DNA from 2 places in the Streptomyces sp. NBC_01198 genome. Region 1 is predicted to be linked to the other one. Evidence: predicted binding sites of a transcription regulator. Region 1 holds the regulator's gene; the other holds the start of a gene.
The links. Region 1 encodes HspR, which represses chaperone genes until heat shock. Its sites were predicted from a motif close to TTGAGNNNNNNNNNCTCAA; they were not measured.
Positions count from the first base shown of each region.

Region 1 (15,236 bases):
CGTGCCCTGACCGCGGCAAGGGCCGGGCAGACCGGCAGTGTCGCCTTCAAGGTGACGGCGGCCAACGGCACGGACGCGAGTGCGCAGAGCGTCGGGGTGACGGTCGGGGACGGCCCCGACCTGGTCGTCAACGACCTCGGCAGCTCCTTCAAGGTCACGCCCGGCGGCACCGCCGCGCTGCCGCTCCGCTTCGCCAACGCGGGCAGCCGCGACGGCAAGGGCATCGTGGTCTTCGTCCACGACCAGTTCGGCAACGCGGAGGTGCCGGGCAACTACAGCAACTGCCTGTACGAGCATTCCGGCAACGGTCAGCGCGGCGCGTACTGCACCTTCCCCGACGCGGACATCGAGCCCGGCCAGCAGCTCCAGCTGTCCGACCCCTTCACGATATCGACCCCCGCCGGGGCGCACAGCGACGAGATCCAGTACGGCGCCGGACTCACCGGCGACGACTGGGTCGGCAGTCCGGAGGGCACTGCCGGGACCGGCGGCGAACTCAGGCTGGTGCCGGTCCCGGCCGCGAACTCCAAGAAGATGTACGACCCGTCCATCGACATCGACACCCAGAACAACCTCTACTACACGCAGCTCGACACCGGCACGGTCACCGACGTCGCGGGCGTCGACCGCAGCCTCGACGCGGTCATCGGCCGGCCGAGCGCGATCACCTTCGAAGCCCGCAACTCCGGGACCACCACCATCAGCGGGTACAGCGAGAACGTCGGCGGCAGTGTCGGCGCCTACCTGGAGTTCCCGTCGTCGGTACAGGTCAAGGACGTACCGAAGGACTGCCGCACGGCGTTGGGCAGTCCCGAGGAGCTGTCGGCCTACCCGCAGGGGAAGAAGCCGGTCCTGTACTACTGCGTGCGCACCGTCACCCTCGAACCCGGGCAGACGACCGGCTTCACCTTCCAGATCGTTCCGCTGACGGCGGAGTCCGGACAGTACGCCGGGATGTATGTGTTCGCGTCGGAGGACCAGACGGCCGACCAGCGGAACAACTCCGCGCACGTGGCGATCGACGCGACGACCGCCGCGGCCTCGCCCACGCCTACGGCCACGGCCACCGCCAACACGCCGTCCGGAGACGGCGACCAGGGCGGTGAGCTCGCGGCCACCGGCTCCGGCGCCGCCACCCTGTGGACGGCAGTCGGCGGCTGCGTCGTGCTCGCTGCCGGTGCCGCGGCCCTGATCGGCACACGCCGGCGCTCCTCGGCCCGCCGGGGCTGAGTCACCGCACGACGGGCCCGGCGGACCACCGCCGGGCCCGTCACTGCGCTCGCGTCAGGCGGAAAGGGGGGACGGGGAGTCCAGCTCGGCCGCGCGTTCCCGCAGGTCGCCCAGAGCCGCTGCGGCGTGGAGTGGGAACCGTTCGTCGTGGCTGGACTCGATCCAGCGCTCGACGGCGATTGAAAACGCGAGCATCGCCACCTGCGCGCCCAGTCGCGCGGTGAGCTCGTCTGCGCCGCGTTCGCGCAGGGCGGTGCTGATCGACGGGCCCCTACTTCAGCTGAGCCCCCAGGACGGCAGGTGAGGCAGCCACCCGACCGTATGACTGCGACGCCGACCTTGGAGGACGACTTCCTGGGTGTGCGGGTCCATCACCCGGCAGGCGGGAATGAGAGGAACACCGGCTTTGCGGGCCGCCGGACACCCGCAGTTCTGACCGCCAACCGACGGGCGTACACGCGCACCGTCCCACCGGGGGAGATGACGTCGCATGGCCCGATCGATGGACCCGGCAGTTTCCACAGCGCCTTCCGCCCCGCCCCGACTTCCGTTATTCCTGGTCAAGACGCTGATCAGCGCCGTGGTCGGGGCCGCGACGTATCTGGTCGCCGACATCACCAGCCAGCCCGAGGTCTGGCGGCTGACCGCATCGATCGTCCTCGGCAGCGCGGCACTGGTCGTTCAGTACGTGATCGGCTTCGAGAGGCGGCTCGGCTCGTTCGAGGAGACGCTCGCGTCGCGCGACTCCGAGATGAAAGACCTGGTTGCCGACAGCTTCGCCCGCATGAGCGAGGCCACCGGGCTTTTCGGACCGGCCGACCGCTCGGCACTGCCGCCCGACGGGGTGACCCGGCTGGTCCGCAGCGCCGCCCTCGCCGGGTCGAGCGCTCCGGCGATCACGCAGGCCTTCGTGCGCGAGGAGATCCAGCGGCTCACCGGCCTCATGGAGAACCTCAATCAGAAGCTCGTCGACTACGAAGGGGAGGACCACGACTGGATCGTCACCCTCACCGGCTGTGCCGCCACGACCATCGAGGCCACCAGCACCTCGGTCGACAGCGACTTCTGGCCCAGCGAGCTCGGGCAGCGGTACCTGCGGGCACAGCGCGACGCGATCGAGATGCGGCACGTGCGAATCCGGCGGCTCTTCATCATCGAAAGGCCCGAGGACGACAGTCCAGAGCTGGGCCGGCTCTGCGACGACCAGCAGAGCCTCGGCATTGAAGTGCGGGTGCTGGCGCTGTCCGAACTGCCGCCCGTCGCCCGCATGGACGAGACCAACGACTTCATCGTCTTCGACGAGTCGCTCTCCTACGAGATCTCCTCCGACCTGCGCGGAGTCAACATGAAGACGATGATGGATCTACGCGCCGACCGGGTGGCCAAGCGGGTGCAGCGATTCAGGACACTCTGGGAGGCCGGACAATAGCCTCCGCTCCAGGGGAACGTATGCCCGAGGGGGACGGGCCGGTGGCCGTCCCCCTCCCGGCGGGCTCATCCCCACAGGTCGCGCAGGTAGCGCAGTTGCTCGCCGCGCTGTTCCGTGCCGCCCCCCTCGTGCTGGTTGAACGGCCACACCCGGATCTCCTTCGGTCCGGGCCAGGCGTGGTAGGCGGCGAAGACGGTGGAGGGCGGGCAGACCGGGTCGCGCAGGGCCACCGAGTACAGCGCCGGGACGGAGCCGTACGACGCGAGGTTCAGGCCGTCGAAGTAGGACAGGGTGGCGAACACCTCGTCCACGTCGTGCCGTCGGGTGGACAGGTAGCGGACGAGTTCGCGGTACGGCTCGGAGTCGGTGATGTCGACGGCCCGGCGGACGTGGGTCAGGAACGGCACGTCGATCAGGGCCGCGGCCGGGGTCGGGCCGGGCAGGTGGGCGTGGAGGGCCGCCGCCGCCTGCGCGATGGCGCCGCCCTGGCTGCCGCCGGCCACCGCGATGCGGGCCGGATCGACGCCGGGCGCCGCCGCGGCGGCGTGCAGGGCGCGCACCGCGTCGGTGAAGACCCGCCGGTGGTAGTAGCGCTCGGGGTCGTGGATGCCGGCGGTGACGAACCCGGGAACCTGCGGCCCCGACCCGCCGTGCGGGTCGGGGGTGACGCCGGGCATACCGCCCGTGCCGCTGACCCCGCGGGTGTCCATCACCAGCACCGCGAAGCCGGCCGCCGGCCACACCGTGTGGTCGTGCGGATAGCCGCGCCCGCTGCCGTAGCCGAGGTACTGCACGACGCACGGCACCGGTTCCCGCCGCCATCCGCGTCCTGCCCGGTCCGCGGTACGAGCAGCCAGCCGGCGATCGGTTCACCGCCCCAGCCGGCGAAGCGCACGTCGTAGGCATGGACGTTGGGCAGGGCCGTGTCGTACGGGGTGAAGCGGGCGGCCAGCGGGAAGGCGGCGGCCTCGGCCAGCGTGCGGCGCCAGAACTCCTCGAAGTCCGGCGGGATTTCGGGCTTGACCCGGTAGTCAAGCAGCTCGTCGGGGGTGAGGTCGAAGAGTGCCACGGTGGTGGGCGTCCTTTCGGGAGGTCACGCAGGGGGGTACGCGGGAGGGGTACGCGGGGGTGCGTCGGACCGGCGCCGCGCCACGGCCGGGCGGTCCGGGAACTCAGTGGCCCGCGCGGCTCAGGGCGGCGGCGGTCCTTGCATCGGTACGAGGTCCTGCTCGCCGTCGGGCCAGGTCACCGTGACCGCGTCCCCGCCGCCGCCGGCGCGCGTCACCGTGAGCCGTACCGCGGCCGCGCCCTCGGCGGCCTTGCCGAGCACGACGGCGACCGCGTGGATCTCGCCCGCCGCCACCGGTGCGACGGTCCGCACCCACGGGCTCGCGGACCGGCGCCCGAACGGATTGGCCTCCCGCAGGCGGCTGACGCCGGTCTCGAAGCGGCCGGCCGGCGCGCGTCCGCCCAGCAGGACCACCGCGCTCACCATCTCCTCCGCCGTCTCGACCGCGGCCCGGGTCGGCGCCGACCCGGGCCACCAGGCCGTCCTGCCAGCCGCCGCCAGCGCCGCCCCTGCGATGCGCAGCCGCCAGGGACCCGGATGCGGGGCCTCGCCGTCCGGCAGCCCGCAGGCCTCGGCGCCCAGCAGGCCCTCGGGACTGCTCGCCCGGGGCAGCGGGACGGGGTCGACCCGGACGATCCGCACCTCGACGGCCCCCCGCAGCACCGACCCGGTGGTCAGGACCGGGCCGAGCCGGGTCCGGGGCGGGCCGCCGTGCACGGCTGGTTCGAGCGGCCAGTGGGCGCGGTGCCGGGAGACCGCGACCCGGCCGCCGATGAACAGCCGCTCGTTGGGGCGTCGTACGGATGCCCGGCCGTCGGGGGTCAGCAGGGCCACGTGGGAGTCCAGCGGGGCGGCGCCGTCGGGCGCGCCGTGATCGGGAGCGGCGACGGTGCCGTAGCGGTCGTAGCAGGGTTCGTCGAGGGCGGCCCGCCCGGGGCGGGCGTGGTCGCCGCCGTGGTTGACCACCCGGACCACGCCGTCGGCCACGGTGCCCGACACCAGCCAGCCAGGCACCGCCAACGTCCTCTGCACGTCCGCGCGTTCGACGGCGAGGGGCTGCTCCGGCTCGGTCCACACGGGGTGGCCGGGGGGCAGCAGCAGCCCCGCGAAGCCCTTGCTCGCCCAGTACGGGGAGCCGGTGCCCGAGTACGTCTGGCGGATCGCGGGGAAGGACCGGTGCCAGCCGAGCGACAGCAGTCCCCGGTCGTCCACCGCGCCGGCCCGGACGAAGTGCCGCAGCACCCCGCTGCCCAGCCGCCGGGTCAGCCCCGGCGCCGGCGGGGTGGCGTCGAAGAGCGCGCCGGTCCAGAAGGGCGCGAGCATCGCGAACCGGTAGGTGAGCGAGCGGCCGTGGAAGAGCGGGGCGCCGTCCGCGCCCACCAGGTGCTGGGCGTCGGACAGGTAGCGGGCCAGCCGGGCCGCGTAGCGGTCCCGCAGCCCCGGCTCCGTGTCGGGGCCGGAGATCAGGCAGTACCAGAGCGGGTAGAAGAGCAGCGCCCAGCCGTTGTAGTAGTCGAAGTCGCGCAGGCCGCCGCCGAATTCACCGTCGGCGTACCAGCCGTCGCCGGCGTACCAGGACTCGGTGAGTTCGAGGTTGCGGTCCAGGTCGGCGCGGCTCCAGGGGCCGCCGACCGAGCGGAGGAAGGCCTCGGTGATGTTCTGGAACCAGATCCAGTTGTTGCGCGGGGTGCCGGCGCCGATCATGCCGGCCATCCACGCCACGGTCCTGGCCCGCACGGCGTCGTCCAGCCGGTCCCAGATCAGCGGCCGGGTCAGGTGCAGGGCGAGCGCGATCGAGGCGCACTCCACCTTGGCCTGGCCTTTTTCCCGCAGGGTGGGCCAGCGGTCGGCGGCGGCCGGGTCCGTACCGTGCGCGATCCCGCGCGCGTACCAGTCGGCGAGTTCGGCGCGCCGGGACGGCCCGGCCGGATCACCTGGACCGTCCTGGGGCGGGCCGGCGGCGCCGAGGCGGAAGGCTGCCGGCAGGAAGCTGCGGGCGAAGCCTTCGAGGCCGTCGCTCCACCGGCCCGAGTCGCTGGTGTGCTCGCCGGGCGGAAAGGAGCCGGTCGGCCACCGCTTCCCAGTGGCTGCGGGTCCAGCCCGTGTAGGGCGAGAGTCCGTGGTCGGGGGCGGGCAGTCGCACGGCCTTCTCCTTTCCGGGGACAGCAGGGGACAGGGGTCCGGGCCACGGGTACGGGTCGGGTGTTCGAGGGGCCCGCCGGGACGGTCAGGCCGTGGTCACGGACAGGTCGCCGAAGGTCGCCCCGGTGCCGGAGTAGGCGCCGGAGTAGATGCCGAGGCCGACCTGGAGGTCGTTGCCCATGGCCGCGGTGGCGGTCCCCATCGAGGTCCAGCCGGAGCCGGTGTTGTAGGTGGCGGTGAAGGTCGAACCGGACTTGACGAGCTTGAGCTGCACCGGCAGCGTGATCACCGGTTTGGCGGTGGTCAGGTAGCCGGTGACCGGCAGCGTGGAGTCGTTGCGGTAGACCAGTCGCAGGCCGCCGTCCTGCGAGCGGAAGCCGACCTCCTTGGCGTTCTCCGCGCTGCCGTCCCTGAACATCAGGCCGACACCGCTGGGCGGCAGGGACTGGGCGGTGATGGTGACCGTCGCGGTGACGTCGCTGCTGCCCGCCACCTCGGTGTGCAGGAAGGTGCCGCTGTCGGTGCTGCTCCAGATGTTGTAACCGGTGGTGGCGATGCTGCCCGCGCCGGTCGCGGGGTCGACGGTGGCGAAGCCGTTGGCGGCGCCGCCGTCCATGTCGCTGCCGAGGTGGGTGACGCTGTATCCGGCCGGCAGTCGCACGGTGGCCGGGGGGACCGTGACCGTGTACTGGCCGGTGGCCATCTGCCCCTGGTAGACGGCCTGGACGGTGACGACGGTGACCCCGGGCGCCAGGGCGTGCACGGTGCCGTCCGGGTCGACGGAGGCCACCGACGGGTCGGCGACGGTGTAGGTGGCGTCGCTGGCGGCGACGTCGACGGTGGCGCCGTCACTCATGGTGGCGTCGAGAGGTACGGGCGTCGTGGTGCCCAGCGGCACGGTGTAGCTGCGGGTGCCCATGGTGTGCTGGCCGAAGGACCCGGCGCGCACCAGGAGCCGGTGGTCCGTCGCCCGGCCGGCGCGGGAGCGGTACGCGGGCTGCAACGGCTCGCGCTGCAGTTCGACATCCTGCCGCCGGACGCCGCCCTGGACGGCTACCGTGCCGTCGTGGTCCCGGAGACCACCCGGATCACCGCCGGCCTCGCGGCCCGGCTGGGCGACTTCACCGCCGCCGGCGGGGCCCTGCTGGTCAGCGGTGACGCGGCGCTCGGCGAGGACGGCTCCCCCGTGCTGCCGGCCCTCGGCCTGGCGGGCGCCGGTGCCCCGCTGGACCACGCCTTCCTGCGCCGGGCCGGCGACGCGGCGGCGTTCGCCGAGGTGATGTACGAGCCGAGCCTCCCGCTGGTGCCCGCGCCCGGGGCGGAGACGCTGTACGACCTGGTGGCGGGGTACTTCCCGCGGACCTGGGACCGTTTCAGCGGCCACGACTGCACCCCGGTCGGCACCGCGGGGCCGGCCGGTGCCGCGGTGGTCGTCCACGGCGTGACCGCCACCACGGGCGCCCCCCTCTTCACCGCGATCGGCCGGCACGCAGCCGAGGCGCACCACCGGCTGCTGGCGGAGGTCTTCGCCCGCATCCTGCCCGAGCGGGAGGTCCGGGCGCAGGGCCCGGCCCATCTGGAGGCGGTGGTCGTCGACACGCCGGAGTCCCGGGTGGTCCACCTGCTGACCCCCTCGCCCTCCCGGCAGGGCGAGGGGGTCAGCCCGATCACCTCAAGGACCGAGGGCATCGACCTGGTCAACGACCCCTTCCCGCTGGTCGGCGTCCCGCTGCGGATACGCTTCCCCGCACCGCCCGCCGCGGTCGCCCTCCAGCCGCACGGCACGGAGCTCCCGTTCACCTACCGCGACGGCCAGGTACACCTCACGGTGGACCTGGCCGAAGGCCACGGCATGGTCGTCCTGCGCGAGGAGGTCGCCCCCGCGCTCCGGTAGCAACCGGCGGTCTCAGGTGTTCCGCAGGTAGTCGACGGCCGCGAGGTCGTCGTCCGCGTGGCCGGCGGCGGCGGTGGTGCGGAGGCGGTCGCGGACGGTGCGCAGCAGGGGGCTGGGAGGCGCGGCCGCCGAGGCCAGGTCGAGGTCCTTGAGGGCGAGCTGCACGGCGAAGCCGGGGGCGTAGGCGGCGTCGTCCATGGCGCCGACCTTCTGCACCTCGTACGGCATCGCGAGCGGGCCCGCCTCCAGCACCCGGACGAAGGTCGCGTGGTCGACGCCGAGCGCGTCGCACAGCGCGAGGACGTCGCTCATCGCGACCGTCGAGGCGGCCATCCAGGCGTTGACGGCGAGCTTGACGGCGCTGCCTTCCACCCCCGTCCCCAGATGCAGCACCGACGAGCCGAGCGCGTCGAGCACGGGACGCGCCCGGGTCAGGACGTCCGCCCGGCCGGCGACCAGCCAGACGAGCTTGCCCTGCCGGGCGGGGGCGGTGCTGCCGGACACCGGTGCGTCGAGGTAGGCGGCCCCGTGGTCGCGGGCCAGCCCGGCGAGGGCGGCGGCGCTCTGCGGGCCCACCGTGCTGGCCTGCACCCAGACGGCGCCCTCGGCCAGCCGGGGGAGGGCCTCCGCCATGACCGCGGACACCGCCTCGCCGTCCCGCAGCACGGTGATGACGGCGGACGCGCCGGCGACCGCGTCGGCCAGGGCTGCCACGGCCGTCACCCCGGCGGCGTGCTCCGCGGCGGCGCGGGCCTTGTCCGGCGTGCGGTTCCACAGCCGCACCTCGTGCCCGGTCCCGCCGAGCCGCGTCGCCATCGCGGCGCCGAGCGCGCCCGCGCCGAGCACGGCGACGGTGGTGGTCTCCGACATGGCAGGGCTCCCTTGGCTCGCGCGTCCGTCCCTCCCCCGGACCAGTGTCCGGGAGGCGGCCGCGTTCTTCCTGGCGAAGGGCGTGCGGACGGGCGGATCGGCGCACGCGAAAGCCCGGCCTCGCGCGCCCGGCCGCCGTGGGTACGTCGGCCGGGTGCGCGGGACCGGGCTGCTGCCGGCGCGCGGGCGGGCGCGGCGGCGGGGTGGCGCGGCTGGGTCAGTCCTCGGCGGGACCGTCCGCCGGTCCGTCGCCGTCGGCCTCGCTGTCCGCGTCCTTGGCCAGGCCCAGGGTCTCCACGACCCACTTGTCGAACTCGATGGACGCGCGCACCCAGCTCACCGTGCTGGACACGAAGTGCTCCAGGCCGACGCCGAGGCCGATCAGCAGCTGCGCCTCGCCGATCAGCCGGACGCTGCCGTCGTCGTGCGTGTGAGTGTACATCTTCGGCCACAGAGTGCGACGGTTCCAGTCGTCGATGACCTCGTGCAGCTGCGGCTTGTCGTCGACCGAATACGGACGGTCGTAGAAGGTCCTGACGGCGAAGACCTGCTGGTCCCCCTCGCCCCGGAACATGAAGTAGGTGCGGAAGTCCTCCCACGGCGCGGCGAGGTCACCCTCCTCGTCGACGAGGTACTTCAGCTCCATCTGGTCAAGCAGCTGCTTGACCAGGTCCTGGTCCGGAATGACCACACTGCCGTTGGATCCGGTCGGGTCGGGGTCCGGCTGGCCCCCGAAACTGGGAATCGAGGACGGGTCGATGCTCACCGTGAAGTCCCTTCGTGACGTCTCCCTGCCATCCTCTCTCATCCTCCCCCGCTCGTCACAACCCCGGGCGGCACGCATCGCGCGTACCGCCCGGGGCTGACGTCATTTGCTCAGGTCGGGACCGGTGGCGGCGCCCACGATCAGGCCGTCGGCCGCGCGGTCCACCCGTACCGTCTGCCCGTCGGCGACCTCGCCGGACAGCAGGGCGCGGGCCAGCGGATCGCCGATGGCGGTCTGCACCAGGCGGCGCAGCGGGCGGGCGCCGTAGGCGGGGTCGTTGCCCTCGTCGGCCAGCCAGTCCAGGGCCCCGTCGGTGATGTCCAGGGTGAGCCTGCGGTCCCGCAGCCGGGCCGCGAGCCGGTCGGTCTGCAGCCGGGCGATCAGGCGCAGCTCGTCCTTGGACAGCGCGGAGAAGACCACGATGTCGTCCAGCCGGTTGAGGAACTCCGGCTTGAAGGACGACCGGACCGTGCTCAGCACGTGCTCGCGCTTCTGCTCGTCGCTCAGCGCCGGGTCGACCAGATACTGGCTGCCCAGATTCGAGGTCAGGATGAGGATGGCGTTGCGGAAGTCGACCGTGCGGCCCTGGCCGTCGGTGAGCCGCCCGTCGTCCAGCACCTGCAGCAGCACGTCGAAGACCTCGGGGTGCGCCTTCTCGACCTCGTCGAGCAGGATCACGCTGTACGGGCGCCGCCGCACCGCCTCGGTGAGCTGGCCGCCCTCCTCGTACCCCACGTAGCCGGGGGGCGCGCCGACCAGCCGGGCGACCGAGTGCTTCTCGCCGTACTCGCTCATGTCGATGCGGACCATGGCCCGCTCGTCGTCGAAGAGGAAGTCCGCCAGCGCCTTGGCCAGCTCGGTCTTGCCGACACCGGTCGGGCCGAGGAAGAGGAAGGAGCCGGTCGGGCGGTCCGGGTCGGCGATGCCGGAGCGGGAGCGGCGTACGGCGTCGGAGACCGCGCGGACCGCCTCGGTCTGCCCGATGAGCCGGCGGCCCAGCTCCTCCTCCATCCGCAGCAGCTTCTGCGTCTCGCCTTCGAGCAGCCGGCCGGCCGGGATGCCGGTCCAGGCGGCGACCACGTCGGCGATGTCGTCCGGGCCGACCTCCTCCTTGACCATGTTCGTCGAGGGACCCTGGGCGGCGGCCTCCTGCTCCTCGCGGGTGGCCTCCTCCAGCTCGGCCTCCAGCTTGGGCTGCTCGGCGTAGAGCAGTTTGGAGGCGGTCTCGAAGTCGCCGTCGCGCTGGGCGCGCTCGATACGGGTGCCGATGTCGTCCAGCCGCTCCTTGAGCTCGCCGACCCGGTTGAGGCCCTGCTTCTCCTTCTCCCAGCGGGCGGTCAGGCCGCGCAGCTCCTCCTCGCGGTCGGCGAGGTCCCTGCGCAGCTTGTCGAGGCGCTGCACGGAGGCGGGGTCGGTCTCGTTCTTGAGCGCCATCTCCTCCATGCGCAGCCGGTCGACCGCACGCTGCAGCTCGTCGATCTCGACCGGCGAGGAGTCGATCTCCATCCGCAGCCGGGAGGCCGACTCGTCGACCAGGTCGATGGCCTTGTCGGGCAGGAAGCGCGAGGTGATGTAGCGGTCGGACAGCGTCGCGGCGGCCACCAGTGCGGAGTCGGCGATCTGGACCTTGTGATGCGCCTCGTAGCGGCCCTTGAGGCCGCGCAGGATCGCCACGGTGTCCTCGACGGTCGGCTCGGCGACCAGCACCTGCTGGAAGCGCCGCTCCAGCGCCGGGTCCTTCTCGATCCGCTCGCGGTACTCGTCCAGCGTGGTCGCTCCGACCATCCGCAGCTCGCCGCGGGCGAGCATCGGCTTGAGCATGTTGCCGGCGTCCATGGCCGAGTCGCCACCGGCGCCCGTGCCGACGACGGTGTGCAGCTCGTCGATGAAGGTGATGACGCGGCCGTCGCTGTCCTTGATCTCGGCGAGCACCGCCTTGAGCCGCTCCTCGAACTCGCCGCGGTATTTCGCGCCGGCGACCATGGCGCCGAGGTCGAGCGAGACCAGCCGCTTGTTGCGCAGCGACTCGGGCACGTCGCCCTTGACGATGCGCTGGGCCAGGCCCTCGACCACCGCGGTCTTGCCGACGCCGGGCTCGCCGATGAGCACCGGGTTGTTCTTGGTGCGGCGGGAGAGCACCTGGACGACCCGGCGGATCTCCTGGTCGCGGCCGATCACCGGGTCGAGCCGGCCCTCGCGGGCGGCGGCGGTGAAGTCGGTGCCGTACTTCTCCAGCGCCTTGTACGTCCCCTCGGGATCCTGGCTGGTCACGCGCTGCCCCCCACGGGCGGTCTCGAAGGCGGTCAGCAGCTGCTTGCCGCCGGCCCCCTGACGGGTGAGCAGGTCGCCGGCCTGGCCGCCCTTGACGGCGATCCCGATCAGCAGGTGCTCGGTGGAAAGGTACGCGTCCCCGAGCTCCTTGGCCCGCTCCGCGGCGTCCGCGATCACCGCGAGCAGGTCGCGGTTGGCCTGCGGCGGTGCCACCGTCGAGCCCTGCACCTTGGGCAGCGCGGCCACCAGCCGCCCGGCCTCGGCCGTGAGTTCGGCCGGGTCGGCGCCGACCGCGCCGAGCAGGTCGAGCACGTTCTCGTTGTCCGCGCCGCTGAGCAGTGCGAGCAGCAGGTGCGCGGGCGTCAGGTCGGGGTTGCCCTCGGAGACCGCGCGCGTGTTGGCGGCGTTGAGCGCTTCCCGGCTCTTGTTGGTCAGCTCGGCGTCCACGGGGCCTGATCCTCCTCAAGGTGCTGTGTTCCGTCCATTGTGCTGGCCGTACCGGACGTTGCGCAGCACATTGCATGACTTGTTGCGTAAAGGAACATGAACGATGTTGAGTCTACTCCGCTCAACTTCGTTCCGACAGTGCGACACGGGTCGTCACCCGCACGGGGTGCGGGGGCCGTTGGGCGGTGCCGCCGGGGCTAACGTCGGGACATGGCACGACGTGACCCCCGCGCCCCCGAGGCCGGCTACCTCGACTTCTGGCGCGAATACCATCTGTGCACCCTGACCACGCCGCGCCCCGACGGTTCGCCGCACGTCGTACCGGTGGGCGTCACGTACGACCCGGAGGGCGGGCTCGCGCGGGTGATCACCAACACCGCGAGCGCCAAGGCCGCGCACGTACGGGCGGCGGGGCCGGGCGGCGCGCGGGTCGCGGTCTGCCAGGTCGAACGCGGCCGCTGGGCCACGCTCGAAGGCCTGGCCACCGTCTCGGAGGACCCGGGGCGCGTCGCCGACGCCGTCGCCCGTTACGCAGACCGCTACGGGCGCACCCCGGCGCCCAACCCGCAGCGGGTGGTGATCGAGATCGCCCTGACCCGGGCCATGGGCAACGCCTGACGCGGCCGGCGCGCCGGGCGCGCCCGGCTGTACCCGTACAGCCGGGCGCGCCCGGCTGTACGGGTCCGGGCGCGGCCCGCCGCCCGGAGGGGCGGGCCGCGCCCGGTCAGGCCTTGGGCCTGGTCAGGCCTTGGACCCGGTCAGGCCCTGGACCCGGTCAGGCCTTGGGCCGCCAGACCACCAGCGCGCTGGTGTGCTGCACGTCCTGATACGGCACCAGGTCGCGGCGGTAGGAGGCGTGCACCGCCGCCTCCCGCTGCTGGATGACGGCGGCCGCGCCCTCGACCGCCGCGCTGAGCTCGGCCACCCTCGCCTGGAGCGCGGCGACCTGGTTCTCCAGCTCGATGATCCGCTTGATGCCGGCCAGGTTGATGCCGTCGTCCTGGGAGAGCCGCTGCACCTCGCGCAGCTGCTCGATGTCGCGGGCCGAATAGCGGCGGCCCCGCCCGGCCGTGCGGTCGGGCGAGACCAGGCCCAGGCGGTCGTACTGCCGCAGGGTCTGCGGGTGCAGGCCCGACAGCTCGGCGGCCACCGAGATGACGTAGACCGGTGACTCCTCGGTCAGCTGGTACGGGTTGCGGCCGCGCGGGCCACCGGGGCCGCGCGGCCCCGGCCCGGGCGTCATACCGTCCATCCGGCCGTCGATGCTCATCCGTTCACGCTCCCTTTGCCGCCTTGAACAGCTCGGCCCGCGGGTCGGCGTCCCCGACCGCCTCCCTGTAGGCCTCCAGCGCGTCCAGCGCCTTGCCCTCGGTCTTCTCCGGCACCGCCACCTCGACGGTGACGAGCAGGTCGCCGCGCGAACCGTCCTTGCGCACCGCGCCCTTGCCACGGGCCCGCAACGTACGCCCGTTCGGGGTGCCGGGCGGGAGTTTGAGGGTGACCGGGGGGCCGCCCAGTGTCGGCACCTTGACCTCGCCGCCCAGCGCCGCCTCCACGAAGCTGACCGGCACGGTCACCGTGAGGTTGGCATCCTTGCGGCCGAAGACCGGGTGCCGCCCGACGTGCACGACCACGTACAGGTCGCCCGCGGGACCGCCGCGCTCGCCCGGGGCGCCCTTGGCGCGCAGCCTGATCCGCTGCCCGTCGGTGACCCCGGCGGGGATGCGGACCTGCATGGTGCGCGAGCTCTTCGCCCGCCCGCTGCCGTGGCAGACCTCGCAGGGCGTCTCCGCGATCAGGCCGCGGCCCTTGCAGTCCACGCACGGGTCGGTGAGCGAGAAGCCGCCACCGCCGCCGCGCGAGACCTGCCCGGTGCCGACACAGGTCGGGCACACCCGCGGGGTGCCGTTCTTGTCGCCGGTGCCTGAGCACGCCTTGCAGGGCGCCTGCGAGGACATCCGCAGCGGGACGGTGGCCCCGTCCACGGCCTCGGTGAAGCTCAGCGTGACCTCGGACTCGATGTCCTGGCCGCGCCTGGGCTGCACCCGGGTGCCGCCGCCGCGGTTGAACAGCCCGCCGAAGACGTCGCCCAGACCGCCGCCGAAGCCGCCGCCCTGGCCGCCGGTGGCGGTGCCGCCGCCGGGGCCGCCCTGGCCGCCGCCGAAGAGGTCGCCCAGGTCGAAGTTGAAGCCGCCGGTGCCGCCCGCGCCCGGACCCGGGCGGAAACCGCCGTTGCCGAACAGCGCGCGGCCCTCGTCGTACTCCTTGCGCCGCTTGACGTCGGAGAGCACGTCATTGGCCTCGGAGATCTCCTTGAAACGCTCCTCGGCCTTGGCGTCGCCCTTGTTGGCATCCGGGTGGAATTCCCGGGCGAGCTTCCGATACGCCTTCTTGATCTCGGCGTCGGTGGCGTCCTTGGGGACGCCGAGGACCTTGTACAGGTCCTTTTCCAGCAGGTCCCTACTGATGCTCATCCTCGGCGTCCCTCCTTTCCCCCACGTGTCCTCCGTCAGCCCTGGTCCGGGCCACCGGTCTCCTCGTCGTCCGGCGCGTCCACTGCCACGTCCTGATCCTCCGCCGCCTCGTCGCCCTTGCCGGCGCCCGGCTGCGGCTCCGCGACCGCGACCCTGGCGGGCCGCAGATTGCGCTCACCCAGGCGGTACCCGGGCTGAAGGATCTGCACGCATGTGGTCTGCGTGACATCCGGCGAATAACTGTGCATCAGGGCCTCGTGCACCAGCGGGTCGAAGGCCTCGCCCTCCTTGCCGAACTGCTGCAGCCCCAGCTTCGCCGCGACCGTCTCCAGCGACTCGGCGACCGACTTGAAGCCGCCGACCAGCTCGCCGTGCTCGCGCGCCCGGCCGATGTCGTCGAGCACCGGGAGCAGTTCGGTGAGCAGGTTGGCGACCGCGATCTCCTTGACGGCGGTCCGGTCCCGCTCCACCCGTCGGCGGTAGTTCTGATACTCGGCCTGCAGCCGCTGGAGGTCCGCGGTGCGCTCGTTGAGCGCGGTACGCACCTGGTCCAGCTGGGCCCGCAGGGCCGTCAGCTCCTTGGCGTCCCCACCGCCCGCCCCCGGGGCCGCCTCGTCGGCTGCCCCGGCGTCCTTGGCGGCGTC
Region 1 is NZ_CP108568.1:3,669,251-3,684,486, forward strand. It holds gene OG702_RS16490 (hypothetical protein) at 1-1,230, shown strand, start outside; gene OG702_RS16495 (hypothetical protein) at 1,285-1,425, opposite strand; gene OG702_RS16500 (hypothetical protein) at 1,721-2,659, shown strand; gene OG702_RS16505 (acetylxylan esterase) at 2,725-3,453, opposite strand; gene OG702_RS16510 (acetylxylan esterase) at 3,369-3,728, opposite strand; gene OG702_RS16515 (DUF2264 domain-containing protein) at 3,849-5,897, opposite strand; gene OG702_RS16520 (Ig-like domain-containing protein) at 5,956-6,819, opposite strand; gene OG702_RS16525 (beta-galactosidase trimerization domain-containing protein) at 6,793-7,764, shown strand; gene OG702_RS16530 (NAD(P)-dependent oxidoreductase) at 7,777-8,679, opposite strand; gene OG702_RS16535 (YbjN domain-containing protein) at 8,852-9,400, opposite strand; gene clpB (ATP-dependent chaperone ClpB) at 9,503-12,118, opposite strand; gene OG702_RS16545 (pyridoxamine 5'-phosphate oxidase family protein) at 12,329-12,736, shown strand; gene OG702_RS16550 (heat shock protein transcriptional repressor HspR) at 12,894-13,361, opposite strand; gene dnaJ (molecular chaperone DnaJ) at 13,393-14,592, opposite strand; gene grpE (nucleotide exchange factor GrpE) at 14,628-15,236, opposite strand, start outside.

Region 2 (15,236 bases), 1.1 Mb from region 1:
CTCAAGCAGGAGCGGCCCCCTGACGGCCACCTGGCGCGGGCCGCCGCCTACGTCGAGACCGCCAGGGTCATCTGGCGCCGGGGGCGGCCGTGATCAGCGGGGAACTCGTCACGACCGCGCGTGACCGCACGTCAACGGGGGATCAATCAGTGTAGTTTCTGGCACAGGCGACCTGTCGCTCCGTCAGGGACACCGCACGTACACGAGGGAGACGGTCCTATGGCCGGAGGGCGCAGCACCGCGGCGGCAATCGCACGCGGTCCGGTGACCATCAGCTTCGCTGGTTACAACAGGGCCTGGGCCTCCTGGATCGCCAGCCGCCTGGAGAGATACGGCATCCAGGTGGTGCTCCAGCGGCTCGACGTCACCCCGGAGACCAGCATCGACGAGGCCCTCGGGGACCTGCTGCTGTCCGAGGGCCGGGTGCTGATCGTGCTCTCCGAGTGGTACTTCCGGCTCGGCCCGCGGACCCACGAGGAGTGGAACGGCGCGCTGCGCCGGATCGTCCCGCCGAACAGCGAGCGCTTCGCCGCGGTCTCGGTGACCCCGGCCGCGCTGCCCAGCGCCGTCGCCTCGCTCGCCGCCGCAGACCTGTGGGGCCTGGGGGCCGCCGAGGCCGAGCGCCGGCTGCTGACCCGGCTGGGCATCAGCCACTCCCGCGGGTCGAGCGGCGACACCTTCGGCGGCAGCGGCGGCCCCCGCTTCCCGCTGGAGCAGCCCGACGTGTGGGGCGGCATGCCGCGCCGCAACACCCGCTTCACCGGCCGCGAGGAACTGCTGGGCGAGATGCACCAGGAGTTCCAGCAGGCCGAGCCCGGCGCGGGCGTCGTCACCCTCTTCGGCCTGTCGGGCGTCGGCAAGACCCACATCGCCACCGAGTACGTCTACCGCTTCGGACCCGAATACGACGTGGTCTGGTGGGTCCGCGCCGCCGAGCGCGGCACCCTGCGCGAGAAGCTGGCCGGACTCGCCCCGGCGCTCGGCCTGGTGACCGGCCGGGAGTACGGCGAGCGGCTGCGCGCGGTCAGGGACGCGCTGCGCCGCGGCGAGCCGTACGGCCGCTGGCTGGTGATCCTCGACGGCGCCGACCAGCCCGACGACATCCACGACCTGGTGCCCAACGGGCCCGGCCACGTGCTGATCACCTCGCAGAACCGCGAGTGGGGCGAGCACAACAGCGTGCTGATCGAGGTCCCGGTCTACGACCGCGTCGAGTCCGTCGCCTTCGTCCGCCGCCGCGCGCCCCGGCTGGACGAGGCCGACGCCAACAAGCTGGCCGAGGCGCTCGGCGACCTCGCGCTGGCCCTCGACCAGAACGCCGGGGCGCTGAACGACTCGGCCATCCCGGTGGACGACTACATCGAACTCCTGCGGCACGGCGCCGACATCGAGCCGGGCCTCAAGGTCGCCGCCGACTTCCAGATGACGTACTACACCGCCTTCTCGATACTGCTCAACCGGCTCCGCGAGGACAAGCCGGAAGCGGTCGACCTGCTGCGGCTGTGCGTCTTCTTCGCGCCGGGGCCCATCCCGGTGCGGCTGCTGCGGGACCTGCCGATCCGCGAGGTGCCGGAACAGCTCGGCGGCCTGATGGAGGACCCGCTGCTGTGGAACTCGGCGATCAGCAAGCTCGCCCAGTGGTCGGTCATCCAGTCCGACCCGCAGGAGACCACGGCCGGCGAGTCCGTCGACTCGACCGAGGTGGTCCAGATGCACCGGCTGGTCTACCAGGCGGTCCGCGCCGACATGCCCGAGGCCGAGCAGAACGTCTACTCCCGGGTGGTCCGCAAGATCCTGGCCGCCGCCGACCCCGGCCGCCCCAGCGACACCCGGCTGTGGCCGCGCTACGCCGAGATCGTGCCGCACCTGACGTCGTCCGGCGCGCTGGAGAGCACCAACCCGGAGATCCAGGTCATGGTGCTCAACTGCCTGCGCTACCTGTACCTGTCGGGTGAGTACCGCGTCGGGCTGCGGGTCGCCGAGACCGCGGCCGAGTTCTGGCCCCGGCTGCTGGACGCCGGCCACCCGCGGCTGTGGGACCTGATCCACCACCGCGCCAACCTGATGCGCGCCACCGGCGACTACGCGGCCACCGAGGTCCTGGACCGCGCCGCCTACGAGCAGCTGGTCGCCGACCGCGGCGACCGCGACCTGCTGGTCATGCGGGCGGCCGGCAGCCTCGCCGCCGACCTGCGCAACCTCGGCCACTACCAGGAGGCGCTCGACCTGTCCCAGACCGTGCGCGCCGGCTACGCGGAACTGGTCGGCCCGCAGGACTCCCGCACCCTGAGCGCGCAGAACAACGTCGCCATCACCTACCGGCTGCTGGGCCGCTACCAGGACGCGATGCAGCTCGACCAGGACACCATGGAGGCCCGCCGCGAGCTGCTGCACGACCGGCACAACTGGACGCTGTCGTCGGAGAACCACTTCGCCCACGACCTGCGGCTGCTGGGCCGCTACGAGCAGGCCACCTCGGTCCAGGAGCGCAACTGCGAGGTCCACCGGACCGTGCTGGGCGCCGACAACCCGCAGACGCTGCGCGCCGAGCACAACCTCGCCCTGTGCTACCACCGCGGCGGCGACCGCCCGCGGGCGGCGAATCTGCTGGCCAGGCTGCTGGAGCGGTGCGAGCGGGTGCTCGGGGACCTCGACCCGCTGACCGTACGGGTCGCGGTGACCTTCTCCACCTTCGAGCGCCAGCACGGCGATCTCGACCGGGCCCGCGAACTCGGCGAGTTCGTGCTGCGCGAATACCGCGACAAGCTCGGCGAGCACCACCCGTACACCGCCGGTGTGCTCGGCAACCACGGCCTGGTGCTGCGGGCGGCCGGTGAACGCCAGCAGTCGCAGATCGAGATCGAGAGTTCGCTGACCGCCATGACCCGCGCGGTCGGCGAGAACCACCCGTGGACGCTGGGCTGCGCCCTGAACGCCACCGGGGCCCGCAACTTCGCCGGCGACCCGGAGAGCGCCGCGGAGCTGAGCCGCACCACCGCGGAGCGGGCCGCAGGATCGCTCGGCAAGGACCACCCGCTGACCCTGTCCTGCCGGGTCGCGCTGGCCACCGACCTGCGCAACCTCCGCAAGCGCCAGGAGGCCGACAAGATCGAGGAGGAGGCGCTGGCGGCCCTCACCGGCACCCTCGGCCCCCAGCACCCGCACACCGTCGCGGCCCGGTCGAGGACCCGCCCCTACTGGGACTTCGAGCCCTTCACCTCCTGACCGCCGCACACCGCGAAACGGCGGGTGGCCCGTACCGGAGAGGTACGGGCCACCCGCCGTCGGTGCGCGTGCGGGAGCGTCAGGCCGTCAGATCTCGAAGACCTCGTTGATCAGCTCCTCCTGCTGGGCCTGGTGGCGCTTGGCCGACCCGACAGCGGGGGAGGAGGACGACGGGCGGGACACCCGGCGCAGCCGGTCGGCGTTGTCGGGGGCCGCGCCGAGCAGCAGGTCGAGGTGGTCGATCAGGTTCAGGGCGATGAACGGCCAGGCGCCCTGGTTGGCCGGCTCGTCCTGCGCCCAGACGAACTTCTGCGCCTTGGTGTACGGGGCGATGGCCGCCTGGATCTCCACACCGGGCAGCGGGTAGAGCCGCTCGATACGGATGAAGGCCACGTCGTTCGCCCCGCGGCGCTCCCGCTCGGCGACGAGGTCGTAGTAGACCTTGCCGGAGCAGAAGACGACCTTGCGGACCGCGTCGGCCTGCACCGACTCGTCGGCGATGACCGGCTGGAAGCCGCCCGAGGTGAAGTCCTCGGCCTTGGACGCCGCCGCCTTGAGCCGGAGCATCGACTTCGGGGTGAAGACGATCAGCGGCTTGTGGTGCGGGTTGTGGACCTGCCAGCGCAGCAGGTGGAAGTAGTTCGCCGGGGTGGTCGGGACCGCCACCGTCATGTTGTTCTGCGCGCACAGTTGGAGGAAGCGCTCGATGCGGGCCGAGGAGTGGTCCGGGCCCTGGCCCTCGTAGCCGTGCGGCAGCAGCAGCGTGACGCCGGAGGTCTGGCCCCACTTCTGCTCGGCCGAGGAGATGAACTCGTCGACGATGGTGGCGGCGCCGTTGACGAAGTCGCCGAACTGCGCCTCCCACATCACCAGCGCGTCCGGGCGGGCCAGCGAGTAGCCGTACTCGAAGCCCATCGCCGCGTACTCGCTGAGCAGCGAGTCGTAGACGTTGTAGCGGGCCTGGTCCTCCGACAGGTAGAGCAGCGGGGTGTAGTCCTCGCCGGTCTCACGGTCGATGAGTACCGCGTGCCGCTGGCCGAAGGTGCCGCGCCGGGAGTCCTGGCCGGCCAGCCGGACCGGGGTGCCCTCAAGCAGCAGCGAGCCGATGGCCAGCGTCTCGCCCATGCCCCAGTCGATCGTGCCGTCCTCGACCATCGCCGCCCGGCGCTGGAGCTGCGGCAGCAGCCGCGGGTGGACGGTGACGTGCTCGGGGATGTTGACCTGGGAGGCGGCGATCCGCTTGACGACCTCGGAGGAGACCGCGGTCGGCATCGCGACCGGGAACTCCGACTGCGAGCCGGAAGCCTCGTGCTCGACCGGCGCCGCGGTGGCCTCGCGGACCTCGGTGAAGACCTTCTCCAGCTGTCCCTGGTAGTCCTGCAGGGCCTGTTCGGCCTCTTCCAGGGTGATGTCGCCGCGGCCGATCAGCGACTCGGTGTAGAGCTTGCGCACCGAGCGCTTCTTGTCGATCAGGTCGTACATCAGCGGCTGGGTGAAGGCCGGGTTGTCCGACTCGTTGTGCCCGCGGCGGCGGTAGCAGATGAGGTCGATCACGACGTCCTTGTTGAACGCCTGGCGGTACTCGAAGGCCAGCCGGGCCACCCGGACCACGGCCTCCGGGTCGTCGCCGTTCACGTGGAAGATCGGCGCCTCGATCATCCGGGCCACGTCGGTGGCGTACATCGACGAGCGCGCGGACTCCGGGGCGGCGGTGAAGCCGACCTGGTTGTTGATCACCACGTGCACGGTGCCGCCGGTGCGGTAGCCGCGCAGCTGCGACATGTTCAGCGTCTCGGCGACGACGCCCTGGCCGGCGAAGGCCGCGTCGCCGTGCAGGGCGATCGGCAGGACGGTGAAGTCCGTGCCGGCCTTGTTGATGATGTCCTGCTTGGCCCGCGCGATGCCTTCGAGCACCGGGTCGACCGCTTCGAGGTGCGAGGGGTTCGCGGCCAGCGAGACGGTGATCTGCTCGCCGTCCAGGCCGGTGAAGGTGCCCTGCGCACCCAGGTGGTACTTGACGTCGCCGGAGCCGTGCATCGACTTCGGGTCGAGGTTGCCCTCGAACTCGCGGAAGATCTGGGCGTACGACTTGCCGACGATGTTCGCCAGCACGTTGAGCCGGCCGCGGTGGGCCATGCCGATCACGGCCTCGTCGAGCCGGGACTCGGCCGCCGCGTCGATGACCGCGTCCAGCAGCGGGATGACGGACTCGCCGCCCTCCAGCGAGAAGCGCTTCTGGCCGACGTACTTCGTCTGCAGGAAGGTCTCGAAGGCCTCGGCGGCGTTCAGCCTGCGCAGGATGCGCAGCTGCTCCTCGCGCTCGGGCTTGGCGTGCGGGCGCTCGATGCGGTCCTGGATCCACTTGCGCTGCTTGGGGTCCTGGATGTGCATGAACTCCACGCCGACGGTGCGGCAGTACGAGTCGCGCAGCACGCCCAGGATGTCGCGCAGCTTCATCAGCGACTTGCCGGCGAAACCGCCGACCGCGAACTCCCGCTCCAGGTCCCACAGGGTGAGCCCGTGCTCAAGCACGTCCAGGTCGGGGTGCTTGCGCTGGCGGTACTCCAGCGGGTCGGTGTCGGCCATCACGTGGCCGCGCACCCGGTAGGAGTGGATCAGCTCGAAGACCCGCGCGGCCTTGGTGACGTCGTCGTCGTGCGCGGTGTCGATGTCCGTACGCCACCGGACCGGCTCGTACGGGATGCGCAGCGCGGCGAAGATGTCGTCGAAGAAGTCGTTCTCGCCGAGCAGCAGCTGGTTCATGATCCGCAGGAACTCGCCGGAGGCGGCGCCCTGGATCACCCGGTGGTCGTAGGTGCTGGTCAGCGTCATGACCTTGGAGATGCCCAGCTTGTTCAGGGTGTCCTGCGAGGTGCCCTGGAACTCCGCTGGGTAGTCCATCGAGCCGACGCCCAGGATCATGCTCTGGCCGGGCATCAGCCGCGGCACCGAGTGGACGGTGCCCAGGCCGCCGGGGTTGGTCAGCGAGGCCGTGACGCCCTGGAAGTCGTCCATGGTGAGCTTGCCGGACCTGGCCCGCCGGACGATGTCCTCGTAGGCCTGCCAGAACTCGAAGAAGTTCAGCGTCTCGGCCTTCTTGATGGCCGCGACGACCAGCTGGCGGTCGCCGTTGGGCTTGACCAGGTCGATGGCCAGGCCCAGGTTGACGTGGTCGGGCTTGACCAGCGTCGGCTTGCCGTCCTTCACCGCGAAGGAGTGGTTCATCGACGGCATCGCCTTGAGCGCCTGCACCATGGCGTAGCCGATCAGGTGCGTGAAGGAGACCTTGCCGCCGCGGGCGCGCTTGAGGTGGTTGTTGATGACGATGCGGTTGTCGAACAGCAGCTTCACCGGGATGGCGCGCACCGAGGTGGCCGTCGGCAGTTCGAGCGACGCGCTCATGTTCTTGGCCACGGCCGCGGCGGGGCCGCGCAGCGTCACGAACTCGGTCTCGTTCGCGGCGGCCGGTGCGGCGGGAGGCGCCGCCTTCGCGACCGGCGCGGGCGCGACGGGGGCGGCGGGCGCCACCGGGGCCGCAGGGGCGGCGGCGGGCTGCGCGGCGGCGGGTGCGGCCGGCGCGGGGGCCTGCGCGGCGGGGGCCGCGGGCGCCGGGGCGGCGGGGGCCTGCGCCGGGGGCGCGGGAATGGTGGCCGCGGGCGGCGGCACGGGCTGGCCGGAAGTCACCGGTGCGGAGGTCGCGCGTGCCGCGGCACCCGATGCTCCGCCCTGGCCCGCGGGGGCCGCCGTGGCGGCGGAGCCGTCCGGCTTGTAGTCGGCGAAGAAGTCCCACCAGGCTCGGTCTACCGAGTTCGGGTCCTGGAGGTACTGCTGGTAGATCTCATCGACAAGCCACTCGTTCGGGCCGAAACCCGCTGCGGGGCCTTCGCCCTGCGCTTCGTGGTCGGTCGTGACACTGGAGCTATTGGGGGACTGTGGCGACACGGCGGTAACCGCCCTCTTCCGCTTCACAAGATGGTGGACAGCGGAAATACAGGCTACGCCTACCGGAGCCTCCGCCGCAGGCCCGGGGCCCTGTCGTCGCGCAAGTCACACCCGAAGTCTGGTTTCGGGGCAGTTCCTGGCGGGAAATTGGTCCCTCTTGAGGGTTCTCCGGCCGGAAGTCGTCGTACGCGCTGCGTGAACCACGAGCACGCTGCGTCAAGGCGCCGCCGCGACCCCACCCGGGAGGGTGACGTGGATCCGGCAGCCGCGAGGAGATTCGGCCACTTCTATCCGCCCGCCGTGCAGATCCACCGCCCAGCGGGCGATCGCCAGGCCCAGCCCCGTACCGCCGTCGCCGCCCGGGTGCGAGCCGCGGTGGAAGCGCTCGAAGACCCGGACCCGGTCGGCCTCCGGGATGCCCGGCCCCTCGTCGACCACGTCGATCTCCAGGCTGCCCGGCGCCATGCCGCCGCGCGCCCGTACGGTGACCCTGCCGCCGGGCGGGCTGTGCTTGACCGCGTTGTCCACCAGGTTGGCCACCACCTGGTGCAGCCGCTCACCGTCGGCGTACGCCGTCAGTTCCAGGGGCGACACGTCCAGGTGCAGCGGGACGTCGGCCCGCGCCCGGGAGCGCGAACCGGTGCTGCCCATGCCCAGGCTCGCCGTCTTCAGCACCGCCGACAGGTACGGCCACACCTCGAACGGCTTGGCGTCCAGCCGGGTCGCCCCGCTGTCCAGCCGCGACAGGTCGAGCAGCTGGCTGACCAGCTTGCCGAGCCGCTCCGTCTGCTGCAGCGCGACCCGCATCGTCTCCGGATCGGCGGCCGACACCCCGTCCACCACGTTCTCCAGCACCGCGCGCAGCGCCGCGATCGGGGTGCGCAGCTCGTGCGAGACGTTCGCGACCAGCTCCTTGCGGTGCCGGTCGGCGGCGGCCAGGTCGGCGGCCATCCGGTTGAAGGTCTCGGCCAGCTCGCCGACCTCGTCCCTGCGCACCCGGGCCACCCGGCGGCTGTAGTCGCCGCCCGCCATCGCCCGCGCCACCGCCGTCATCTCCCGCAGCGGGGCGGTCAGCCCGTTCGCCACGATCTGGGTGATCAGCAGCGAGGCGATGGCCGAGAAGATGGTGATGACCCGCAGCTCGGTCGCCGAGTGGATCGCCAGGATCACCAGCCCCGTGGTGATCAGCACCGACACCAGCACCAGCGCCTGCAGCGCCGCCTTGATCGACCGGTAGGGATCCCACGGCCGCAGTGCCGCCCACACCCACCGCCACCAGCGTTTCACCGGCGCACACTCCCGCTCACTTCGAGGGCATCTCCAGGGCGTAGCCGACGCCGTGCACGGTACGGATACGGTCCGCGCCGATCTTGCGGCGCAGCGCCTTCACATGGCTGTCCACGGTCCTGGTGCCGGAGGCGTCCGCCCAGTCCCACACCTCGGCCAGCAGCTGCTCGCGCGACAGCACCGCCCTGGGCTGCTGCGCCAGGCACACCAGCAGCTCGAACTCGGTCGGCGTCAGGTGCACGTCGGCGCCGCCCACCCGCACCCGCCGCTGGGTGTGGTCGATCTCCAGGTCGCCGAGGTGGATCGCGGCGCCCCGCGGGCTGTGCGCGGCCGTCGCGGCCCGCTCGACCCTGCGCAGCAGCACATGCACCCGGGCGGCCAGCTCCCGCATCGAGAACGGCTTGGTCATGTAGTCGTCGGCGCCGACACCGAGGCCCACCAGCATGTCGGTCTCGTCGTCCCTGGCGGTCAGCATCAGCACCGGCACCGGCCGGTCGGCCTGCACCCGGCGGCACACCTCAAGGCCGTCGAAGCCGGGCAGCATCACATCGAGGACCAGCAGGTCGGGCGACCAGGAATGGGCGGCCTCCACCGCGGCCGGGCCGTCGCCGGCGGTCCGCACCTGGAAGCCCTCGGCCTGCAGCCGTGCCGCGATGGCCTGCGTTATCGTCTGGTCGTCCTCGACCACCAGCACCCGGCGCTGCGCGCCCGTCGTCTGCGTGCCGTCCAATTCCGCCCCACATTTTCGTCCTGGAATACCCGGCAGCGTACGGGGCGGGTCGCTGCCGTGACCATCACGCCCTACGACGCCCGGTGTGCCAGGTGCACGACATCCGGCACCCCGCGGGTCACCGGGATCTCAAGGGTGTGCACCCGTTCGAACCCCGCGGACCGCAGTGCCCCCTCGAACGCGGCCGACGGCTGAGCCGACCACACTGCGAGGACGCCGCCCGGCGCCAGCCGGTTCCGGCAGGCGCCGAGGCCGCTGGGACTGTAGAGACTGCCGTTGTTCTCGGTGACTGTCCAGTCCGGCCCGTTGTCGATGTCCAGGCACAAGGCGTCGTAGGGCGGGGCCGTCCGCCGCAGGTGGTCGAGGAGGTCGTCCTGCACCACGGTCACCCTCGGGTCGTCCAGGGAGCCCTCGGAGAACTCGGCCAGCGGCCCCTCGCGGTGCCACCCCACGATGGCGGCCTCGCGCTCCACGACATCGATCCGCCCCCACGCCTGCGATGCGGCCCGGGCCAGCGAGAATCCGACCCCGAGGCCGCCGATGAGCACGCTGGGGGCGGGCCTGGCCCCGCCCAGCGCTTGCAGCGCGGCGTCGACCAGCAGCCTTTCCGACCGGCCGTCGGAGGTGTCCATGAGGAAGCAGCCGTTGGCGATGATCTCGTAGCGGCGCCGCCCGCGCCGCCGCAACACGACTTCCCCGCCCACCCCGTCCCGCCGCTCCACCACGACGGGCCCGTCCTCACCCACGACCATCCCCCTACTCTAGGCGCGCCCCCGCGCGAGGAACGGCGCGCTCAGCCGGGACGACGGGAGAGTGGCGGAGCCACCGCAAGTGCCATCCTCGACAAAAAGCCACCGCACTGTTCAGTGGCCAGGTCGCCGCGCCTTGGGGCCGTGTACCGCGAGGTACGTCTCTGCGAGCCAGGGCGTGAGGTCGGTGAGGAGGAGGGCGAGAGCCGAAGGGTCCGCGGTGGGGGTGCGGGCCCAGGCAGCGGCCCGCCGCATCGCCGCACCCCGCGCCGGGTAATAGGTCGCGAAGACCTCGGCCTGGAGGGCAAGGTCACTGGTCCACCCACCCCACCGCGGCATCACCAGCGTGAACCCGGTCCGTACGACCCGCCGGGCGACCCGGCGGCACAGCGCGGAGAGCTCACCCTCGACGGAATCGGAGGCCGCGGCAGAGGAGGAGGCCGCGGCGAACCGCCGTTCCCACTCCGCCAGCGCGAGCGAAACGTCCCCGTTGGTCTCCCGGGCGAGCAGCCCGTCCGGCCGGTACCGGGGCAGCTCGCGGGCCAGATCCGCACCCAGCAGCGGAGTGCACAGGCACGCGACGAAGAATCCCAGGTCGTACCGCTCCAGCTCGCTGAGCAGCGTGTCCACGTCGAAGAGCAGCAGCCCGACCCCGTCGATGACGGCGAAGTCCGCGTCGAGGCCGGCCTCGACACGGTCGGCCGCCGTGCGGTCCGCCGCGGACGGCGGCTCGCGGAGCACGACCACCAGGTCGAGGTCGGACCGCCCGGCGCGAGGCGTACCGCGCGGGATGCTGCCGTAGACGTACGCGCTGTGCAGCCGCCCGCCGGGAAAGGCCGCGCGGATACGGCCCCGCGCCTCGTCCACCAGCCGCGCGTAGGCGGCCGGGACCTTCGACAGCGCGCCCTCGCGGGCGATCGTGCCGTCCGGGGCGAGGCCGGGTCTCACGACGGGGGCGTCCAGACGTACGGCGTCGTCTTCTGTCACGGTCCCGACGTTACGTGCCGGGGCAAGCGGTTTTCCGCCCGCCGGCGGCCCCGCGTGGGGCCCGGCAGCGGCCGCCCGCCGCCCCGTGACACCGCCCGCGCAGCCGATCGCTCAGAGCGAACACCTGCACGGGAACACCAGCGGCCCGTCGTGCATTGAGTGCGGTGTACTCAACTTGCTTGCAGGAGGAGCGATCATGCCGATTGAGTCCATCCCCGCCAACCCGCTGACCTTGCCTGTCCTCCCCCTGGACGGGGAGGTCGTGCTGCCCGGCATGGTCGTGCCGCTCGATCTCACCGACACCGAGGTCCGCGCCGCCGTCGAGGCCGCGCAGGCCGCGCATCCCGCGGGCAGCGCCGGGAAGCCCCGCGTGCTGCTGGTGCCGCGGGTCGACGGCAAATACGCCGCCGTCGGCACCCTGGGCACGGTGGAGCAGGTGGGACGCCTGTCCGACGGCGACCCCGGCGCCGTGATCAAGGGCCGCAGCCGGGTCAGGATCGGCGCGGGCACCACCGGCCCCGGCGCCGCTTTGTGGGTGGAGGGCACCGAGATGGAGGAGCCCGTACCCGCCGAGTCGCCCGGCACGGTGGCCGAGCTGATGAAGGAGTACAAGGCGCTGGCCACCAGCTGGCTGCGCAAGCGTGGCGCCTGGCAGGTCGTGGACCGGGTGCAGCAGATCGACGACGTCGGCCAGCTGGCCGACAACTCCGGTTACAGCCCGTATCTGACCCCCGAGCAGCGCGTCGAGCTGCTGGAGACCGTCGACCCGGTGGCCAGGCTGAAGCTGGCCACCCAGTGGCTGCGCGACCACCTGGCCGAGCAGGACGTCGCCGAGACGATCCGCAAGGACGTCCAGGAGGGCATGGAGAAGCAGCAGCGCGAGTTCCTGCTGCGCCAGCAGCTCGAAGCGGTCCGCAAGGAGCTCGCCGAGCTGAACGGCGACCCCGAGGACGAGGCCGACGACTACCGCACCCGTGTCGAGGCGGCCGAGCTGCCCGAGAAGGTGCGCGAGGCCGCGCTGAAGGAGGTCGAGAAGCTGGAGCGGTCCTCCGACGCCTCACCTGAGGGCAGCTGGATCCGCACCTGGCTCGACACCGTGCTCGAACTGCCGTGGAGCACGACCACCGAGGACACCTACGACGTCGCCGGCGCCCGCGCGGTGCTGGACGCCGACCACGCCGGCCTGGACGACGTCAAGGAGCGCATCACCGAGTATCTGGCGGTGCGCAAGCGCCGGGCCGACCGCGGCCTGGGCGTCGTGGGCGGCCGCCGCGGCGGCGCCGTGCTCGCGCTGGTCGGACCGCCCGGGGTCGGCAAGACCTCGCTGGGCGAGTCGGTGGCGCGGGCGATGGGCCGCAAGTTCGTCCGGGTCGCGCTCGGCGGTGTGCGGGACGAGGCCGAGATCCGCGGCCACCGCAGGACCTACGTGGGCGCGCTGCCCGGCCGGGTCGTGCGGGCCATCAAGGAAGCCGGCTCGATGAACCCGGTGGTGCTGCTCGACGAGATCGACAAGGTCGGCTCGGACTACCGCGGCGACCCGGCCGCGGCCCTGCTCGAAGTCCTGGACCCGGCGCAGAACCACACCTTCCGCGACCACTACCTGGAAGTCGAGCTGGACCTGTCCGACGTGGTCTTCCTGGCCACGGCGAACGTCCTTGAGGCCATCCCCGAGCCGCTGCTCGACCGGATGGAGCTGGTCAGGCTGGACGGCTACACCGAGGACGAGAAGGTCGTCATCGCACGGGACCACCTGCTGCCGCGCCAGCTGGAGCGGGCGGGCCTGAACGCGGACGAGGTCACGCTGGAGGAGGGCGCGCTGCGCCGGCTGGCCGGCGAGTACACCCGGGAGGCCGGGGTGCGGGCGCTGGAGCGCACGGTCGCGCGCATCCTGCGGAAGATCGCCGCCCGGCACGAGCTGGGCGACCAGAAGCTGCCCTTCAGCGTGGGGCCCGACGACCTGCGCAAGCTGGTCGGCCGGCCGCACCACGTTCCGGAGTCCGCGCAGGACCCGGAGGAGCGGCGGACGGCGGTGCCCGGGGTGGCCACCGGGCTGGCGGTCACCGGCGCGGGCGGTGACGTCCTCTACATCGAGGCGTCGCTGGCCGACCCGGAGACCGGCGGGTCCGGGCTGCAGCTCACCGGGCAGCTGGGCGACGTGATGAAGGAGTCGGCGCAGATCGCGCTGTCCTTCCTGCGGTCGCGCGGCGCCGAGCTCGAGCTGCCGGTCGGCGACCTCAAGGAGCGGGGCGTGCACATCCACGTGCCGGCCGGTGCGGTGCCCAAGGACGGGCCGAGCGCCGGTGTCACGATGACCACCGCGCTGGCGTCGCTGCTGTCCGGGCGGCGGGTGCGCACCGATGTGGCGATGACCGGCGAGGTCTCGCTGACCGGCCGGGTGCTGCCGATCGGCGGGGTCAAGCAGAAGCTGCTGGCCGCGCACCGGGCCGGGATCACCACCGTGGTGATCCCCAAGCGGAACGAGCCGGACCTGGACGACGTCCCCGCCGAGATCCTGGACGCGCTCGACGTCCACCCGGTCAGCGACGTCCGCCAGGTGCTGGCACTGGCCCTGGACTCGGCGGAGGCCGACGCCGAGGCCGGGACCGGGCTGGAGGTGACGGTGGCAGCCTGACGGCCGGCACCGCCACGACAGCCGGCGGCCCCTTCCCCCGCGCGGGGGAAGGGGCCGCCGTCGTGCCGCCCGCGGCTGACCGCCGGTCAGCCGTTGGCGTACGCCTTGACCCGGTCGAGGGCGCCGTTGAAGCGGTCCTGGTCACCGGGGAAGGTGCCGGAGTCGGCCCACTGCCAGAACGTCTGGTAACCCCAGCCGGCCGGCAGCGTGCCGACGGCGCTGGCGTAGCGGGCGACCCACAGCCCGTTGTTGGCCGCGAAGGCCCCGCTGTTGCCGGTGCAGGTGCTCCACCAGCTGGTGGAGGTGTAGATCGTCGGGTAGCGGCCGGTCTTGGCGTGGTATTCGTTCGAGAACGACGAGATCCAGCTCACCATCGCGGCGGCGGTCTTGCCGTAACAGGTGGCGCCGTACGGGTTGTACTCCATGTCCAGCGCGCCCGGCAGGGTCTTGCCGTCCTTGGACCAGCCGCCGCCGTGCGCCACGAAGTAGTCGGCCTGCGCGGCGCCGGTCGACACGTCGGGCAGCGCGAAGTGGTAGGAGCCGCGGATCATGCCGACGTCGTAGGAGCCGTTGTACTGCTGGGTGAAGTTCGGGTTGGTGTACGAGGTCCCCTCGGTCGCCTTGACGTAGGCGAACTTCGCGCCGTTCGCCCAGGCGGTGGCCCAGTTCACGTTGCCCTGGTAACTGGAGACGTCCATGCCCGGGGTCTGGGTGACCATCGGGGTGACGACCTTGGAGTCGCCCGGGGTGTCGGCGCCCTCGTGGATCTTGATCTGGGACCCCAGCCAGTCGAGGTCGGGGTGGGTCATATGGCCGGAATTCGCCGCGTGCGCGGTGCCGGGTGCGGCGAGCGCCATCGCGAGCATCGTGACGAGAGAACCGGCCAGGAACGCGAGCCTGGTCCGGACCGAGCCGTTGCCGTGCACGACGGAGATAACTCCGTGGGACATGCGTGCCTCCAGGTGGGGGACTCGGCATGACCTTGGAATGGTCATGACAGTGGGACGGTACGTGGGACGCTACGCGCGTGGAAAGAGGGTCCTGTAACCGCCGTTGGTCTACTCCTGCGAAATACTTGACGTGCTGCGGAAACCACCGTGTGTAAAAACAACTTTCAGGCGTTGAAAGCGGGAATGCAGTGACCGACGCGCGCAATGCGGCAGATGCGACGGGCCCTGACACCTCGGCGGACGCCCTGGAACGGGAGCTGACGGTGCTTTTCCGCCGCGCCCGGGCAGCCTCCGGTGAGCTCGCCCGGGCGGTGCATCCCGACCTCGAACCGGCCGCCTACGGACTCCTGGTCCGGCTCCAGGAGGCGGAGCCGGAACGGGCCACCGACCTCGCGTCCTACTTCGGGGTCGGCAAGGCGACGATGAGCCGTCAACTGCGGGCACTTGAGGCCCTCGGACTTGTCACCCGGGAGCCTGATCCTGCCGACGGGCGGGCCTTCCTGATGCGCCTCACCCCCGGCGGCCGGGACCGCTTCGACCGGGTCCGCCGCGCCCGCCGCGCCGCCTACCTCCGGCAGCTCTCCGGCTGGGACCGCGCGGACCTGGCGGACCTGGCCCGGCTGCTGCACGACCTGAACGAATCGACGGCAGAAGTGCTGTAGGCCGATTCGCCCACCCGGGTCGTCCTTCGCGCCCACCCGGGTGAGCACGCCCTCGCGTCGCCCCCGCCGCGG
Region 2 is NZ_CP108568.1:2,617,897-2,633,132, reverse strand. It holds gene OG702_RS11645 (aKG-HExxH-type peptide beta-hydroxylase) at 1-93, shown strand, start outside; gene fxsT (FxSxx-COOH system tetratricopeptide repeat protein) at 220-3,225, shown strand; gene OG702_RS11635 (multifunctional oxoglutarate decarboxylase/oxoglutarate dehydrogenase thiamine pyrophosphate-binding subunit/dihydrolipoyllysine-residue succinyltransferase subunit) at 3,313-7,167, opposite strand; gene OG702_RS11630 (HAMP domain-containing sensor histidine kinase) at 7,384-8,454, opposite strand; gene OG702_RS11625 (response regulator transcription factor) at 8,471-9,184, opposite strand; gene OG702_RS11620 (spermidine synthase) at 9,256-9,936, opposite strand; gene OG702_RS11615 (nucleotidyltransferase domain-containing protein) at 10,048-10,920, opposite strand; gene lon (endopeptidase La) at 11,117-13,552, shown strand; gene OG702_RS11605 (lysozyme) at 13,639-14,502, opposite strand; gene OG702_RS11600 (MarR family winged helix-turn-helix transcriptional regulator) at 14,691-15,164, shown strand.
Region 2: a site for HspR is predicted at 11,076-11,094, ahead of lon (endopeptidase La). Genes of this name have one in related genera too.